Regions from separate parts of the Nocardiopsis sp. YSL2 genome, predicted to be linked through region 1. Evidence: riboswitches for the same ligand, from Rfam matches in the RefSeq annotation. Region 1 holds a riboswitch; each other region holds the start of a gene.
The links. Region 1 has a riboswitch for cobalamin ahead of M1P99_RS12595 (ribonucleoside-diphosphate reductase subunit alpha). Riboswitches for the same ligand answer to the same signal wherever they lie in the genome.
Positions count from the first base shown of each region.

Region 2: it holds a riboswitch for cobalamin, as region 1 does, so the genes downstream of both, M1P99_RS22990 (energy-coupling factor ABC transporter permease) here and M1P99_RS12595 (ribonucleoside-diphosphate reductase subunit alpha) in region 1, are expected to answer to the same signal.
Region 3: it holds a riboswitch for cobalamin, as region 1 does, so the genes downstream of both, cobN (cobaltochelatase subunit CobN) here and M1P99_RS12595 (ribonucleoside-diphosphate reductase subunit alpha) in region 1, are expected to answer to the same signal.

Region 1 covers NZ_JAMOAO010000001.1:2,905,023-2,910,027, reverse strand. The annotation lists gene M1P99_RS12595 (ribonucleoside-diphosphate reductase subunit alpha) at 1-2,314, opposite strand, end outside; cobalamin riboswitch at 2,472-2,665, opposite strand; gene M1P99_RS12590 (hypothetical protein) at 2,973-3,545, opposite strand; gene M1P99_RS12585 (NYN domain-containing protein) at 3,572-5,005, opposite strand, start outside.
Region 2 covers NZ_JAMOAO010000001.1:5,208,156-5,213,160, reverse strand. The annotation lists gene M1P99_RS23005 (energy-coupling factor ABC transporter ATP-binding protein) at 1-911, opposite strand, end outside; gene cbiQ (cobalt ECF transporter T component CbiQ) at 908-1,648, opposite strand; gene M1P99_RS22995 (energy-coupling factor ABC transporter substrate-binding protein) at 1,655-2,083, opposite strand; gene M1P99_RS22990 (energy-coupling factor ABC transporter permease) at 2,080-2,856, opposite strand; cobalamin riboswitch at 2,887-3,112, opposite strand; gene M1P99_RS22985 (universal stress protein) at 3,336-4,235, shown strand; gene M1P99_RS22980 (flavodoxin domain-containing protein) at 4,271-4,798, opposite strand; gene M1P99_RS22975 (DUF4389 domain-containing protein) at 4,995-5,005, shown strand, end outside.
Region 3 covers NZ_JAMOAO010000001.1:2,742,334-2,747,338, forward strand. The annotation lists gene M1P99_RS11910 (ABC transporter substrate-binding protein) at 1-243, shown strand, start outside; gene M1P99_RS11915 (iron ABC transporter permease) at 240-1,256, shown strand; gene M1P99_RS11920 (ABC transporter ATP-binding protein) at 1,253-2,065, shown strand; cobalamin riboswitch at 2,097-2,230, shown strand; gene cobN (cobaltochelatase subunit CobN) at 2,265-5,005, shown strand, end outside.

The sequences.
Region 1 (5,005 bases):
GCAGGTAGTACGTGGTCTTGAGCCCGGACTTCCAGGCGCGCCGATACAGGGCGTCCAGCTTGCGGCCGCTCGGCGCCGCCATGTACAGGTTCAGCGACTGGGCCTGGTCGATCCACTTCTGGCGGCGCGAGCCCGCGTCCACCAGCCACTCGGGGTCGACCTCGAACGCGGTCGCGTAGAGCGCCTTGAGGTCGGCGGGGACGCGGTCGATGGCGCCCAGGCTGCCGTCGTGCATCTTCAGGTCGGAGACCATCTGGTCGTCCCAGAGTCCGCGCTCCTTGAGGTCGCGGACCAGGTAGGGGTTGACGACCGTGAAGTCGCCGGACATGTTCGACTTCACGAACAGGTTCCGGTAGACGGGCTCGATCGACTGGCCGACGCCGGTGATGTTGGCGATGGTCGCGGTGGGCGCGATGGCCATCACGTTGGAGTTGCGCATGCCGGTCGAGCGGACGCGCTCGCGCAGCGAGTCCCAGTCCAGGGTCTCGCCGCGGTCCATGTCCAGCACGCCGCCGCGGGCCTCGGCCAGCAGCCGCAGGGAGTCGATCGGCAGGATGCCCTGGCTCCACAGCGAGCCGTCGAAGGACTCGTAGGAGCCGCGCTCGGCGGCCAGCTCCGCGGAGGCCTCGATCGCGTAGTAGCTGATCAGCTCCATGCTCTCGTCGGCGAACGTGACGGCGCCGTCCGAGGCGTAGGGGGTGCGCAGCTTGAACAGCGCGTCCTGGAAGCCCATCAGGCCCAGGCCCACGGGGCGGTGGCGCATGTTCGCTCGGCGCGCCTCGGGGATCGTGTAGAAGTTCACGTCGATGACGTTGTCGAGCATGCGCACGGCGGTGCGCACGGTCCGGCGCAGCCGCTCGGCGTCCAGGCCCTGCGGTCCCACGTGCTGGGCGAGGTTGACCGATCCCAGGTTGCAGACGGCGACCTCGTCGGCGCTGGTGTTCAGCGTGATCTCGGTGCACAGGTTGGAGGAGTGGACCACGCCCGTGTGCTGCTGGGGCGAGCGCAGGTTGGAGGGGTCCTTGAAGGTGATCCACGGGTGGCCGGTCTCGAACAGCATGGTGAGCATGCGGCGCCACAGCTCGACGGCCGGCAGGGTCTTGGACACCTTGATCCGGCCCGCCGCGGCCTCGGCCTCGTAGCGGGTGTAGGCCTCGGCGAAGTCCGTGCCGTACTTGTCGTGCAGGTCGGGCACCTCGTTCGGCGAGAACAGGGTCCAGTCGCCGCCCTCCTCGACCCGCTGCATGAACAGGTCGGGGACCCAGTTCGCGGTGTTCATGTCGTGGGTGCGGCGGCGCTCGTCACCGGTGTTCTTGCGGAGGTCGAGGAACTCCTCGATGTCGATGTGCCAGGTCTCCAGGTAGGCGCAGACCGCGCCCTTCCGCTTTCCCCCCTGATTGACCGCGACGGCGGTGTCGTTGGCGATCTTCAGGAACGGGACGACGCCCTGGCTCTTGCCGTTGGTCCCCCGGATGTGCGATCCGAGGCCGCGGACCGGGGTCCAGTCGTTGCCGAGGCCGCCCGAGTACTTGGACAGCATCGCGTTGTTGCTGATGCCGTGGAAGATGTCCTGCAGGTCGTCGCCGACGGTGGTGAGGAAGCACGACGACAGCTGGGCGCGGACCGTGCCCGCGTTGAACAGGGTGGGCGTGGAGGCCATGAAGTCGAACGAGGAGAGCAGCTCGTAGAACTCGATCGCGCGCGCCTCGCGGTCGTCCTCGTTGAGCGCCAGGCCCATCGCCACGCGCATGAAGAACGCCTGCGGCAGCTCGTAGCGGACCTCGTCGCTGTGCAGGAAGTAGCGGTCGTAGAGGGTCTGGATGCCCAGGAAGGTGAACTGCTCGTCGCGCTCGGGGCGCAGCGCCTTGCCCAGGCGGTCCAGGTCGAACCGGGCCAGCGCGGGGTCGAGCTGCCCGAGGTCGATGCCGCGGCCGACGTAGGCGGCCAGGTAGGCCGGGTAGCGGTCGGCCATCTCGGACTGGCCCGCGGCGTCGGGGGATCCGCTGATGAACGTGAGGGCCTCGCGGCGGAGCTTGTCCAGCAGCAGGCGCGCGGCCACGTGGGAGTAGTCGGGGTCGACCTCCACGAAGCTGCGGGCCGCCATGACCAGCGCGAGTTCGACCTCGGCGTCGGAGATGCCGGGGAAGAAGCCGCGTCGGGCCTCCGTGAGGACCTTGTCCGCCGAAACACCCGACAGCCGCGCGCAGGCCTCGGTTACGACGTGCTCGATCCGGTCGATGGCGGCGGGGGGCGCGCCGTCGGTGGCCGTCTCGGGCCGGACGGATGCGGGCACGGCCTCGACGTCAAGGGTCATACAGCGGCTCCAACCTCGGTAGAAGAGTCCCGGCGGGGAGGGGACACGAGTCAGCAAGGCGCACGGCACACCGGGGGGACCGACGCACTGGATGCGAGCGGTCGACGGACCGGTGGGTCGGCGCGGCTCACCCTCGAAGCCCCGTCGTCGGCGCACGTCTGGCGTGCGCGCCGGTGGCAGGTCTTCGGGCTCGTGGGCGGCCTACCGACTGTCGCTTCCCGGGCACTCTCAGGGGTTCCCAGTGCGTGTGACGGCCTTCGTTCCCACTTACCGCTGCGGGGCAGCCCCGGATTCACACCGGGTTCCCTCTCGCCTCACCCCGCGGGGTGAACCACCAGCGGGCCCGATACTACATCTAGGGGATGGCGCCTCGGAACACCGCAAGATGATGGCGTGTCGCCGATTTCTCGGGTTCCACCCGGACGAGGATGAGCACACCGGGGGCGTGGTATGGCACGCCTCGGACCCCCGCCACAGCGGGGGGTTCGGGCAAGGGCTCGGACGCCGCGGGAAGGCGGCCGGACTCAGACTAGGCCCCCGTGGGGGCGATGGCGATCAGGGCGCGTGGTGAAGTTCCCGACGGTCGTGGTGCGGCCGCCGGGGCGGTGGGGTGGTGTGGCCGGGCGGCGCGGTGCGGCGCCGCGGGGGACGCACGCGCTCAGAGCGCATCGGCCCACTCGTCCAGATCGTCCTCGTCCAACCCGAGATCGGTGCGGATACGGAACCGGATGCGCAGCAGCTCCATCAGCAGATCGTGCACGTAGGGGGTCACCTCGCCATCGACGTGCCGGCGGGCGCCGGCTGTGGCCCACCTCTCGGCGCCTTCCAGGTCGTCGTGGGCGTAGAGCGCCTCCGCGATGTGGATGTGGGTGGACAGGCCGTGCGGCCCCTCGGTCTCCAGGCGTTTGAGCTGCGCCTGTGCCCGCTCCACTTCGTCCAGGTGCAGGAGCGCGCCTGCGCGCAGGGCGCGCGCGTCGATCACCGTGGAGCCGCCGTCGTCGATCGCCCGCTGGTAGGCCGCGCAGGCACGCTCGAACTCCTGCGCGATCTCCCACTGCTCCCCCGCCCGGACGAACAGCTCCGCGCGGCCGATCTCACTACCGGCGTCGACCCGGTTGGCCAGCTCCAGTAGCTGGGCGGCGACTCCTCCGTGTTCGCCGGACCTGACGGCATGGAACTCCAGACGATCGAGCTCCGCCGTCGTCACGTGCGTCAACCGCATCGCCGCCATCCCCTACTCGCACTCCCACGCGCCGCTCAGGGCCTGGCGCGCTCCAGTGCCTGCCAGAACCCCTGGCGCAGTCCGTCCCGGACCTCGTCGCGCAACAGGTGGTCGATCGGTAGCGAGGACCCCTGGAGCAGACGCGCCTCCAGATCGGAGGGCATCCGGGGCCTACGCGCGAGAACGGCCTCCACCCACAGGGCGGGCGCCTCGCGGGCGATCGACTCCGCGAAGTCGTTCCCTTCTTTGTGCGCGACATGCACCGCTTCGTCAACGGTATTCGCGCCGGGACCGCTCTGCTGGGGATATCCAGGACTTGAACGCGGTTCCTGATAACCGTCGGTACCGTACCGGACGGTGTCGTGGTCGGGACCAGTAGGCGGCCGCACCCCGTATCCGGGTGCCGGCCCGCCGCGTCGTGCGGCGTCAGTTTCCGTACTGGTCCCATAGGTAGGGTTTGTCTCGTGCCCACCCCCGAAACCGGAGTCGTCCCCGGGTCCGAACCGCTGTTCCGGCGGTGGCGCGCTTCTCTGCGGTGGCGCGTGTCCCGTCTGGGGGTCGGCGGCGAACGAGGGCTGTGGTCCCGTCCCCGACGCGAAGGACTGTTGTGGCCCGGTCCCACCGGCGAAGGACTGTTGCGGTCCGGTACCGCCCGCGAAGGAGCGCTGCGGGCCCGTCCCCGGCGAGTACGGTCGCTGGGCCCCGGTCATCGGCTGCCCGTTGCCCATCGGCTGGCCGTTCCCCGTGGGGGCCTGTCTGCCCGGCAGGGTGTAGCCCTCCGGCCGGCCCAGACCGCCGTGGGAGCCCGTCATCGGGTAGTTCCCCTGGCCGTTGGGGGTCGAGGGCGCCCCGCCCGCGGACGTGCCCGGATAGCGGCCGCCGCCCATGGCGGGCTGTCCCCCGGACGGAAACCCGTTGGCGTCGATCGGACCGGACGGCTGGGAGTCGGCACCGCGCCCGGCCAGGTGGTCCCCGCCGCCGCGCTGCTGTGCGAGCGACCTGCGCATGGCGCGCAGCTGGTCCATGGCGCTGCCCTGGGGCGCGGGCTGCCCGCCGGTTTCGGCGAACATCGCCTCCAGGCCCCCGCTGGACGTGGTGGCCGGCTCGACCCGGCTCGCACCGGGCTGGGCGACCACGGGCTGGCGGGGGGTCTCGGGCGCCGAGCGGGCGCGGCCGTTGGCGAACGGCGTGGTGGTCTTGGAGGCGCTCTCCTGGGAGGCCTCACTGCCGGTGAGCAGGTTCACGTGCGGCCGGAGGTGGCCGGCGCCGATCTCGATGAGGTCGTCGCATTCGCGGCGCAGCTGGCGGGAGATCGTCCAGTTGCCCTCGACGGAGATGTGCACGACGGTGACGCGCACGCCGAGGTCCTGCACGTCCGCGACGACCGACGCCATGTCCTCGTCCCCGCTGACCAGGACGGCGTCGCACAGGACGCCGGTGCGGGCCAGGGTCGTGAGGTCCCGTTGGAC
Region 2 (5,005 bases), 2.3 Mb from region 1:
TCCTCCGGTGAGGCGGGGTCGGCCGCGTCGTCCGGCAGAAGTCCGTGCGCGCGCAGCGCCCGCCCGACCACCGGGCCCCAGGCGGGTCGCAGCCGGGCCCGGGCCAACAGGTCGGTGTCGCCCAGGACCTCCCCGGCCGGGCCCGCCGCCAGGACCGTCCGGTCCAGTACCAGCGCCTGGTCCGCCCAGCCGTGCGCCAGGTCGACGTCGTGCGTGGACACCACGAGCGTGGTGCCCCGGGCCCGTAGGGAGTCCAGGGTCGTCACCAGTTCCGCCACCCCCGCCGGGTCCAACCCGGCCGTGGGCTCGTCCAGGATCAGCACGTCGGGGAGCATCGCCATCGCCCCGGCCAGCACCACCCGTTTGCGCTGGCCGTAGGAGAGCAGGTGGGTGGGCCGGTCCGCGAGCGCGGTGATGCCGAGCGCGTCCAGCGCCCAGTCCACCCGCTCACGCACCTGGTCGCCGGGCAGGTCCAGGTTGAGGGGGCCGAACGAGACGTCCTGGCCGACGGTGGCGGAGAACAGCTGGTCGTCTGGGTCCTGGAAGACCATCTGCACCCGGCGGCGCAGTCGGTCCCGGGCGCGCCGACCGTGCGTCAACGGGTCCCCGTCCAGCAGCACCGACCCCCGGGTGGGCGCCAGGCTGCCGGCCAGCAGCCGCAACAACGTGGTCTTGCCACCCCCGTTCGGGCCCAGTACCGCCAGCAGTCCGCCGTTGCGGATCCGTACGTCCACCCCGGTCAGGGCGGGGCCCGTGCCCTCGTACTCGTAGTGCAGGCCGTTCCCGGCCAGGACGGGCGGGACGCCGGGTCCGGCCGGCGCGGGGTCCGCCGCCGTGGCGGCGGGGAGGCCGGACCGGGGTCGGGCGCGCATGCGTGCCTCCAAGGAGTCGTCGGCGGTTCCAGTGCTCACAGCAGGACCGCGTGGGTGAGGGAGAGGGCGGCGACCAGCAGGGCCGGAGCGGCGGCCGCGGCCAGCTCCACCGGCCGAACCGGCTGCTCGGCGGTCTGGACTGTGAGCCGCCCGGTGTATCCGCGACAGGCCAGGCCGTCCTGAAGCCGCCGTGCCCGGTCCAGGGAACGGACCAGCAGCACCCCGCCCAGCGCACCCGCCGAACGGATTCCGGACCGCCGGGAGTGGTAGCCCAGCCGCCCCGCCTGGCCGGACGCGACGCGCTGAGCGGTCTGCAACAGCACCATCAGCATCTGGTAGGTCAGGGCGATCACCTCGACTAGGGCGGTGGGCAGCCGGGAGCGGCCCAGGCGGGCGAGCAGGTCGGCCATGGGCGTGGTCAGGACGAACAGGAGCTGGGTGCCGAGTGCGGCGGAGGCCCGCGCCACCACGGCGGCGGCCCGTTCCGGCCCCCCTTCGGCCCAGCCCAGTTCCCCCGGACCGCCCACGGTCAGCAGAAGTGGGACCGCGCTGGTGATGATGAGCAGCAGCGGCGCGGCCGCCACACGTGCCAGCAGCCCGAAGGGGACGCGGGCCGCCGCGGCGGCCGCCAGCGTGGCCGCGGCCACCAGCGCGGCGCCCGGCCACGGTGGCAGCAGCAGTGCGCACGCCAGCAGCCCACCGCACAGGACCCCCTTCACGGCGGGGTGGTACCGCCGCCACCGGCTCCGGTAGGCGGCGGTATCGATCGGTGTCACGCGGGGTCAGCGTTCGGAGGCGTCGTCGCTCGGCTCCGGCTCGGCGGCGCCGGGGCCGTGGCCGGTTCCGGGCCCCGCACCGCTCGGCGCGACGGGCGACGCCGCGGCGTGGCCCGATCCCGTCACGGGCCGCAGCCTGGACCGTGTGCGCACCACCCCGAAGACGTAGCCGACGATTCCGGCGCCGATCGCCGCCTGCAGGGCGAACAGCCCGGACTCGACCTCACCCGAGGGCAGCTCGAACACGGGCGACAGCCACGGCTCGTACTCGGGATCCAGTTCGTTCACCAGGCTCTCGGCCTCGCCGTCGGCACCGGCGAACGGCTCTTCCAGGTGGTCGGCGGCGCCCGTCAGCAGCGGCAGTACGGCCAGGACGGCCACGGCTCCCAGCAGGGCCCAGGTCACCCACGCGCGGGGCTTGCTCGTGTCGCTCATGCGGTGGTCCCCTCTTCGCGGGTCTCGGCGGGGGTCGTGGGCGCGGCGGAGGGCCGCCCTGCGGACTCGGCCCCGGGTGCGGGCGTCGCCGCGGCCGCGCGCAGGAGTCCGAGCCGGACCAGGTCACCACGGCTGACGGAGGTGAGGATGCGGACCACGGCCACGGTGATGAGGCCTTCGATGACCGCGATGGGGATCTGGGTGAGGGAGAAGATGGCCGCGTACTTGGCGAACGCGCCGACGATCCCGCTCACCGGGTCCGGGTGCGCCAGGGCGAGCTGGAAACTGGTGACGGTGTAGGTGCCCAGGCTGGCCGAGAACGCCGCCGCGAACACCGACACGGACATCGACAGCCCTTCGGACAGCCGGGCGGTGGCCGCTCTCAGCAGCCTGAAGGCGCCGTAGGCCACCCAGGGGCCGACCACGGCGAGCGAGAAGGCGTTGGCTCCGAGCGTGGACAGTCCGCCGTGCGCGAGCAGAAGCGCCTGGAAGAGCAGGGTGATCGTGCCCAGGACCGCCATCACCGGTGGTCGGAAGAGCACCGCGCCCAGGCCGACCCCGACCGGGTGGGAGCTGGTTCCGGTCGCCGAGGGGATCTTCAGCGCCGAGAGGACGAAGCAGAACGCGCCGGCGGCGCCGAGCAGCAGCTTGGCGTCGGGGTTGGCCCGCATCTCGCGGGTGAGGGAGCGTACGCCGTGGACGATGAACGGGGCCGCGGCCGCGGTCCAGGCGGCGGCGTGCAGCGGGGGCAGCAGGCCTTCGGGTATGTGCATTGTCGGGGGACCAATCTCCAGCACCTCGTGGACGGTCGTCAGTGCCGTGGCCGGTCTCCTGGCTGCAGGGTCACCGCCCCCGAGTCCGCCTTCCCAGGTCCGCACCCCTCAGGGGTGCTTTCCCAGTGGCGTGTGGCCGTGTGCCGCCGAACGGAATCCGGCGGCACACGGGACGCGAGGGCTTCCCGTGCACAGTGGCGAGGGCCGCGCCGGATTCTCACCGGACTTCCCGAACACCACGGCACCCCGAAGGTAGGCCCTGGGAGCGGGATTGGCAATAAGCGCGGGGCGGCGGGCTCGCAGGGCAGCCCGCGCGAGGGGGCGCCGACGCACCTCGACGGAACGCGCGGTGTCAAGCGGCGCAGGTCCCCCTCCGCGGGTCACGAAAGCCCCGCGGCCATGACGTCCGCCTCTGGCGGACGTGCCCCGCGGGTCCCTAGCGTGGCGTAGGAAGGGACCACGAGCGGCTGGGGGAAACCATGGTCCACGAACACGCACCCGTGGTGGCGGCGGTCAACGGAACACCAGCGAGCGACCGGGCCCTCGACTGGGCCGCGGACGACGCACGGTCGCGGGGCCTGGATCTGCGCGTCGTGTACGCGTTCGACTGGCCGCACTACCACGCCGTACCGCACGGCCTACCCGGCTTCGACCTGGACGAGTTCGCACGCCGCATCGTGGAGGAAGCGCGTCGGCGGGTGCTGGAGCGCGTCCCCGACCTCACCGTCGAGGCGGTGCACATCACCGGGGACCCCGAACCGGTCCTGCTGCGGGAGAGCCAGAAGGCGCACTCGCTGGTCGTCGGCGCGCACCGCATGACGACCCTGGACGCCGTCCTTCCGGATTCGACGGCCCTGGACCTGCTCGTCGCCGCGTCGTGCCCGCTCGTCGTCGTTCCCGACCGGGATCCGGGTCCCGCCAAGGGACGCGTCCTGGTCGGCGTCGACGGGTCGGCGACCTCACGGGCCGCCGCGGAGTGGGCGTTCTCCACGGCCGACGTCCGCGGGTCCGTGCTGCGGGCGGTGACGGTCCACCGGGGCGGCCCCTGGTGGCGTTTCGGTGCGCTGGAGGATCCGTCCTGGACCAGGACGGACGAGGAGAGGAAGACCGAGGAGGCCGCGGCCGAGAAGGAGGCCCGGCGGATACTGTCGGAGTCGATCGCGCAGGAGCGCGCGAACCGGCCGCGGGTGCGGGTCGAGGAGGTGGTGGCGACGGGCCACCCGGTCGAGGCCCTGTGCGCCACGGCCTCGGACTGTGACCTGATGGTCGTGGGATCGCGCGGGCGCGGCGGTTTCGCGGGGATGCTGCTGGGCTCGGTGAGCCGGAACGTGATCTCACACAGCCCGTGCCCGGTCGCGATCATCCGCCCGCCGCACTGACGCGGAGGCCGCGGGCGCCGCGGGCGCCGGGGCGGTCATACCGCGGCGGCGCCCGGGGGCCGGCTGGAGGACAGGTCCGCGGCGATCGCCCCGGCCCAGTCGTCGATCTCCGTCCAGTCACGGAAGTCGCCGTAGCGTCCGCCCATGATCCGGTAGACGGCACGACCGAACATGGGCAGGTGTTCGGGGCTCAGGGCGCCGGCCAGGAGGCGGTGTTCGCGGAGACGGGCGCTTTCGCGCAGCTCCGTGACCTCCTGGGGGTCCCGGGCGTGCTTGTGGAACCAGCCCCCGACGGCCCGTGCCAGCCCCACGCTGAACGCCCAGACCGGCCGTTGGCCGAGCGGCGCGGTGTTGGCGTGCAGGTAGTCGGAGGCCTCCGCGAGCCAGGCGCCGCCGTGCACGGCGCTACCCAGGACCACGGCCTCGTAGCCGTCGGCCGAGGGGGCGTCGGCCAGGGTCCACACCTCCACGCTGTGCCCGCGCTCGCTCAGGCGGTCGGCGATCCTCTGCGCGACCTCCCGGGTGGATCCGTGTTCGCTCGCATATCCGACCAACACCCTCATGCCGGAACCTCCGTGTCCCCTCGCTCCCCTCCAGCCTGGGTGCGGGGACGTCGGCGGCGCTAGGGGCGCAGTTCCCCGCCCGAGGGGGCCGAACGACCTGCGAAAAGACGCCCCAGAGCCCTGACCGCGGCTCACCGAGGGGGTGCAGTGTCGAACGTGGGGGCGACCGAACGGCCGTCCCGGAGAGGTGGCCGACATGACCGATGG
Region 3 (5,005 bases), 160 kb from region 1:
GTGGCCGACCGCGACCCCGACGTCATCGTGCTCGGCGACCTGACCCGCGAGGCCCAGACGGCGGAGTCCGCGGACGCCAAGATCGAGTTCCTGGAATCCGACCCCGCCACCCGCAACCTCACCGCGGTCCGGGAGGACCGCTACATCCTGCTCAGCGGCCAGGCGATGAACCCCTCGATCCGCACGGTCGAGGGGATCGAGCACGTCGCCGCCGGTCTGCGGGACCTCGGGTTCACCCAGTGAGGGGTGCGCGTTCCGCGCTGCTCACCACCGGCGGACTCGTGGTCCTCGCGGTCTCGATCGCGATCACCGTCACCATCGGCCCCGCGGACATCACCACGGCCGACGTCTGGCGCTCGGTGTCGGCGCGTCTGGGGCTGGGCGACAGCCCCCTGAGCCCGCTGCGCGAGGGCATCGTCTGGAACCTCCGGATGCCCCGGACCCTGCTCGCCGCGGTGTGCGGCGCCGGGCTGGCCCTGTGCGGCGCCGTCATGCAGTCCCTGCTCCGCAACCCGCTGGCCGACCCGTTCGTGCTGGGGGTGTCCTCCGGGGCCTCGACCGGGGCGGTGGCCGTGATCGTCCTCGGCTGGGGCGGCGGCGTGGTGTCGCTGTCGGCCGGCGCCTTCGCCGGCGCGGTGCTCTCCTTCGCGATGGTGGTGGTCCTCGCCCAGAGCCTCGGCCCGACCATGGACCGCGTGGTCCTCTCGGGGGTCGCGGCCATGCAGCTGTTCGGGGGGCTCACCTCGTTCATCGTCCTCACCTCCGCGGACGCCGAGACGACCCGGGGCGTGCTGTTCTGGCTGCTGGGGTCGCTCGGCGGCGCCGGATGGGCGGACGTGGCCCTGTGCGCGGCGGTGCTGGCCGGCGTCCTCGCCGTCTGCCTCGCCCACACCACCACCCTGGACGCCTTCGCGTTCGGCGAGGAGGCCGCGGCGCACCTGGGCGTCCGGGTGGTCCGGGCCCGCCTGCTGCTCCTGACCGCCACGGCCCTGCTCACCGCGGCCCTGGTCAGCTCGGCCGGGGCGATCGGCTTCGTGGGCCTGGTCCTGCCGCACGCAGCCCGCGCGCTCACCGGGTCGGCGCACGCCCGGCTCCTGCCCGTGACGGCGCTGAGCGGCGCCGTCTTCCTGGTGTGGGTGGACACCGCGGCGCGCACCGTGCTGGACCCGCAGGAGATCCCGGTGGGCGTGATGACCTCCCTCATCGGCGTGCCCGCCTTCATCGCCGTGCTGTACCGGGTCAGGAGGACGACGTGAACGACACCGAACCGGCCGTGGCCGACCACCGGGCCCAAGCCGACGAGCATGAGGCGGGGCTGCGCGCCGAACGCGTGAGCCGGCTGGTCGGCGGCCGGCTCATCCTCGACGGCGTCACCCTCGCTCCGCGTACCGGGCAGACCATCGGCCTGCTGGGCCCCAACGGCTCCGGGAAGTCGACACTGCTGCGCCTGCTCGGCGGCGTCCTCGCCCCCTCCTCCGGCGTGGTCACCCTGGACGGGCGGCCGCTCGTGCGGACCGCGCGCCGGGCGGCGGCGCGGCGCGTGGCCGCCGTCGAGCAGAACGCGCACACCCAGACCGAGCTGACGGTCCGCGACGTCGTGGCCCTGGGACGGATCCCGCACCGCCGCGCCTGGGCGCCCATGTCCGCCGCCGACCTGGAGGCCGTGACGGCGGCCCTGGAACGCGCCGGCCTCACCGGCCTGGCCGACCGGTCCTGGCACACGCTCTCGGGCGGAGAGCGCCAGCGCGCCCAGATCGCCCGCGCCCTGGCACAGGAGCCGACCGAGCTGCTGCTCGACGAGCCGACCAACCACCTCGACATCCAGTACCAGCTCGACCTGATGGAACTGGTCGCGGGACTGGCGGTCACCACCGTGATCGCCATGCACGACCTCAACCTGGCCGCCATGTACTGCGACCGGCTCGTGGTGCTGCGCGGCGGCCGGGTCGTCGCCGAGGGCACACCGGAGGCGGTGCTGACCCCGTCCCTCATCGGCGAGGTCTACGGCGTGCGCGCGGAAGTCGACGCCGGGCCCGGATACCCGGTCATCCGGTTCCTGCGCTGAGGCGGCTCGGGAGTCACCCGCCACAGCGGAAACGGCGGCGGACCGTTAAGGTGTGGATCCTTCGCTCGAGGCGCAGGAACCCGGTGCGAGTCCGGGGCGGTTCCGCCACTGTGAGACCCCCGCCAGGGGTACAGCCAGACACTGGCCTCGAACGTTCCTACCGCCGATGGGGCGAGAACCCCGAGGGAGGACTCCGGCCATGACGGTACGGATCGCTCTGCTGTCCACGTCCGACACCGACCTGCTCTCCGCGCGCGCCTGCGGAGCCGACTACGCGTGGGCGAACCCGTCCCGCGCCTCCGACACCGAGCTCATCGCCGCCGTCGAGGGCGCCGACCTCGTCGTGGTGCGGCTGCTCGGCTCGCCGCACGACCTGTGGCCGGGCCTGGCCGCCGTCCGCGAGCGGGGCACGCCCCTGGTCGTGCTCAGCGGCGAACAGCAGCCCAGCGCCGAGCTGATGGAGCACTCCACCGTCCCCATCGGCCTGGCGGCCGACGCCCACCGCTACCTCGCCCAGGGCGGCCCCGCCAACCTCGGGCGGCTGCACGCCTTCCTGTCCGACACCGTGCTGCTGACCGGCGAGGGCTTCGACCCGCCCGCACCCGTCCCGCAGTGGGGCTTCGCCGAGCGGGCCGAGCCGGTCGATCCCTCGCTTCCCCGGGTCGGCATCCTCTACTACCGGGCGCACGAGGCCGGCGGCAACACCGCGTTCGCGCACGCCCTCGCCGACGCCGTCGACGCGACCGGGCAGGCCGTGGGCGTCCCCGTCTTCGCGGGCTCCCTGCGCTCGGCGCCCGACGAACTCTTCGAGGCGCTGCGCGCGTTCGACGTCCTGGTCGTCACCGTCCTGGCGGCCGGCGGCAGCGTGCCCGCCTCCGCGAGCGCCGGCGGCGACGACGAGGCATGGGACGTGGAACGGATGGCGGCGCTGGACGTCCCCGTCCTCCAGGGACTGTGCCTGACCAGCTCGCGCGCCGAGTGGGAGGCCTCCGACGACGGCGTCACCCCGCTCGACTCGGCGAGCCAGATCGCCATCCCGGAGTTCGACGGCCGGATCATCACCGTGCCGTTCTCCTTCAAGGAGATCGACCAGGACGGGCTGCCCCGCTACGTCGCCGACCCCGAGCGCTGCGCCCGCCTGGCCGGGATCGCGGCCGCCCACGCCCGGCTGCGGCACGTGCCCCCGGCCGAGAAGCGGATCGCGGTCGTGCTGTCGGCCTACCCCACCAAGCACTCCCGCATCGGCAACGCCGTCGGCCTCGACACCCCCCGCTCGCTGGTCCGGCTGCTGCGCCGGCTGCGGGCGGAGGGACACGACCTGGGCGAGCCCGGCGACCTGCCCGGACTCGACCTGGAGGACGACACCGAGGCCGGCGACGCGCTGATCCACGCCCTGATCGCGGCGGGCGGCCAGGACGAGGACTGGCTGACCTCCGTCCAGCTGACCGACGCCCAGGTCCGGATCACGCCCGAGCAGTACGCCGCCTGGACCGAGGACCTGCCCGCGGCGCTCAAGGACGCGATGACCGAGGCGTGGGGGCCCGCACCCGGCCGCCTGTACGTCAACGACGAGGGCGAACTCGTCCTCGCCGCGATGCGCGCCGGCAACGTCGTCGTCCTGGTCCAGCCGCCGCGCGGCTTCGGCGAGAACCCCATCGCGATCTACCACGACCCCGACCTGCCCCCGAGCCACCACTACCTGGCCGCCTACCGCTGGCTGGAGCACGGCTTCGGCGCCCACGCCGTCGTGCACCTCGGCAAGCACGGCTCACTGGAGTGGCTGCCCGGCAAGAACGCGGCGCTGTCGGCGTCCTGCGCCACCGACGCCGTGCTCGGCGGCCTGCCGCTCGTCTACCCGTTCCTGGTCAACGACCCGGGCGAGGGGGCCCAGGCCAAGCGCCGCGCCCACGCCACCGTCGTCGACCACCTCATCCCGCCGATGGCCCGCGCGGAGAGCTACGGCGATATCGCGCGCCTGGAGCAGCTGCTCGACGAGCACGCCAACATCGCGGCCATGGACCCGGCGAAGCTGCCCGCGGTCCGGGGCGAGATCTGGTCCCTGATGCGCGCCGCGGAGCTGCACCGCGACCTCGGCCTGGAGGAGCGGCCCGACGACGAGGAGTTCGACGACTTCCTGCTCCACGTCGACGGCTGGCTGTGCGAGATCAAGGACGCGCAGATCCGCGACGGCCTGCACGTGCTCGGCGAGGCTCCGGCCGGCGAGGCCCGCGTCAACCTGGTCCTGGCCGTCCTGCGCGCCGCCCAGGTGTGGGGCGGGATCGGGCACGCGGTGCCCGGACTGCGGTCCGCCCTCGGACTCAAGGATGACGCACCGGCCCGCGAGGTCGACGAGGTGGAGGCCGCCGCCCGCGCCCTCGTCGAGGCGATGGAGGCCGCGGACTGGGACCCGGCCGCCGCGGCCGCCCTGCACGACGACCCCGGGGTGCGCGCAGTCCTGGAGTTCGCCGCCACCCAGGTGGTGCCCCGCCTGGCCCGCACGACCGACGAACTCGACCACACCGTCCACGCCCTGTCCGGCGGCTTCGTCCCGGCCGGTCCGTCCGGGTCCCCGCTGCGCGGCCTGGTCAACGTGCTCCCGACCGGCCGCAACTTCTACACCGTCGACCCCCGCGCCGTCCCCTCCCGACTCGCCTGGCAGACCGGGCAGGCGATGGCCGACTCCCTGCTGCGCCGCCACCTGGAGGAGACCGGGACCTACCCAGAGTCGGTGGGCCTGTCGGTGTGGGGCACCTCGGCGATGCGCACGTCCGGCGACGACATCGCCGAGGTCCTCGCGCTGCTCGGCGTCCGCCCGGAATGGGACGAGGCGTCCCGCCGGGTCTCCCGGCTCGACGTGGTCCCCCTGGAGGAGCTGGGCCGCCCGCGCGTGGACGTCACCGTCCGCATCTCCGGCTTCTTCCGTGACGCGTTCCCCCACGT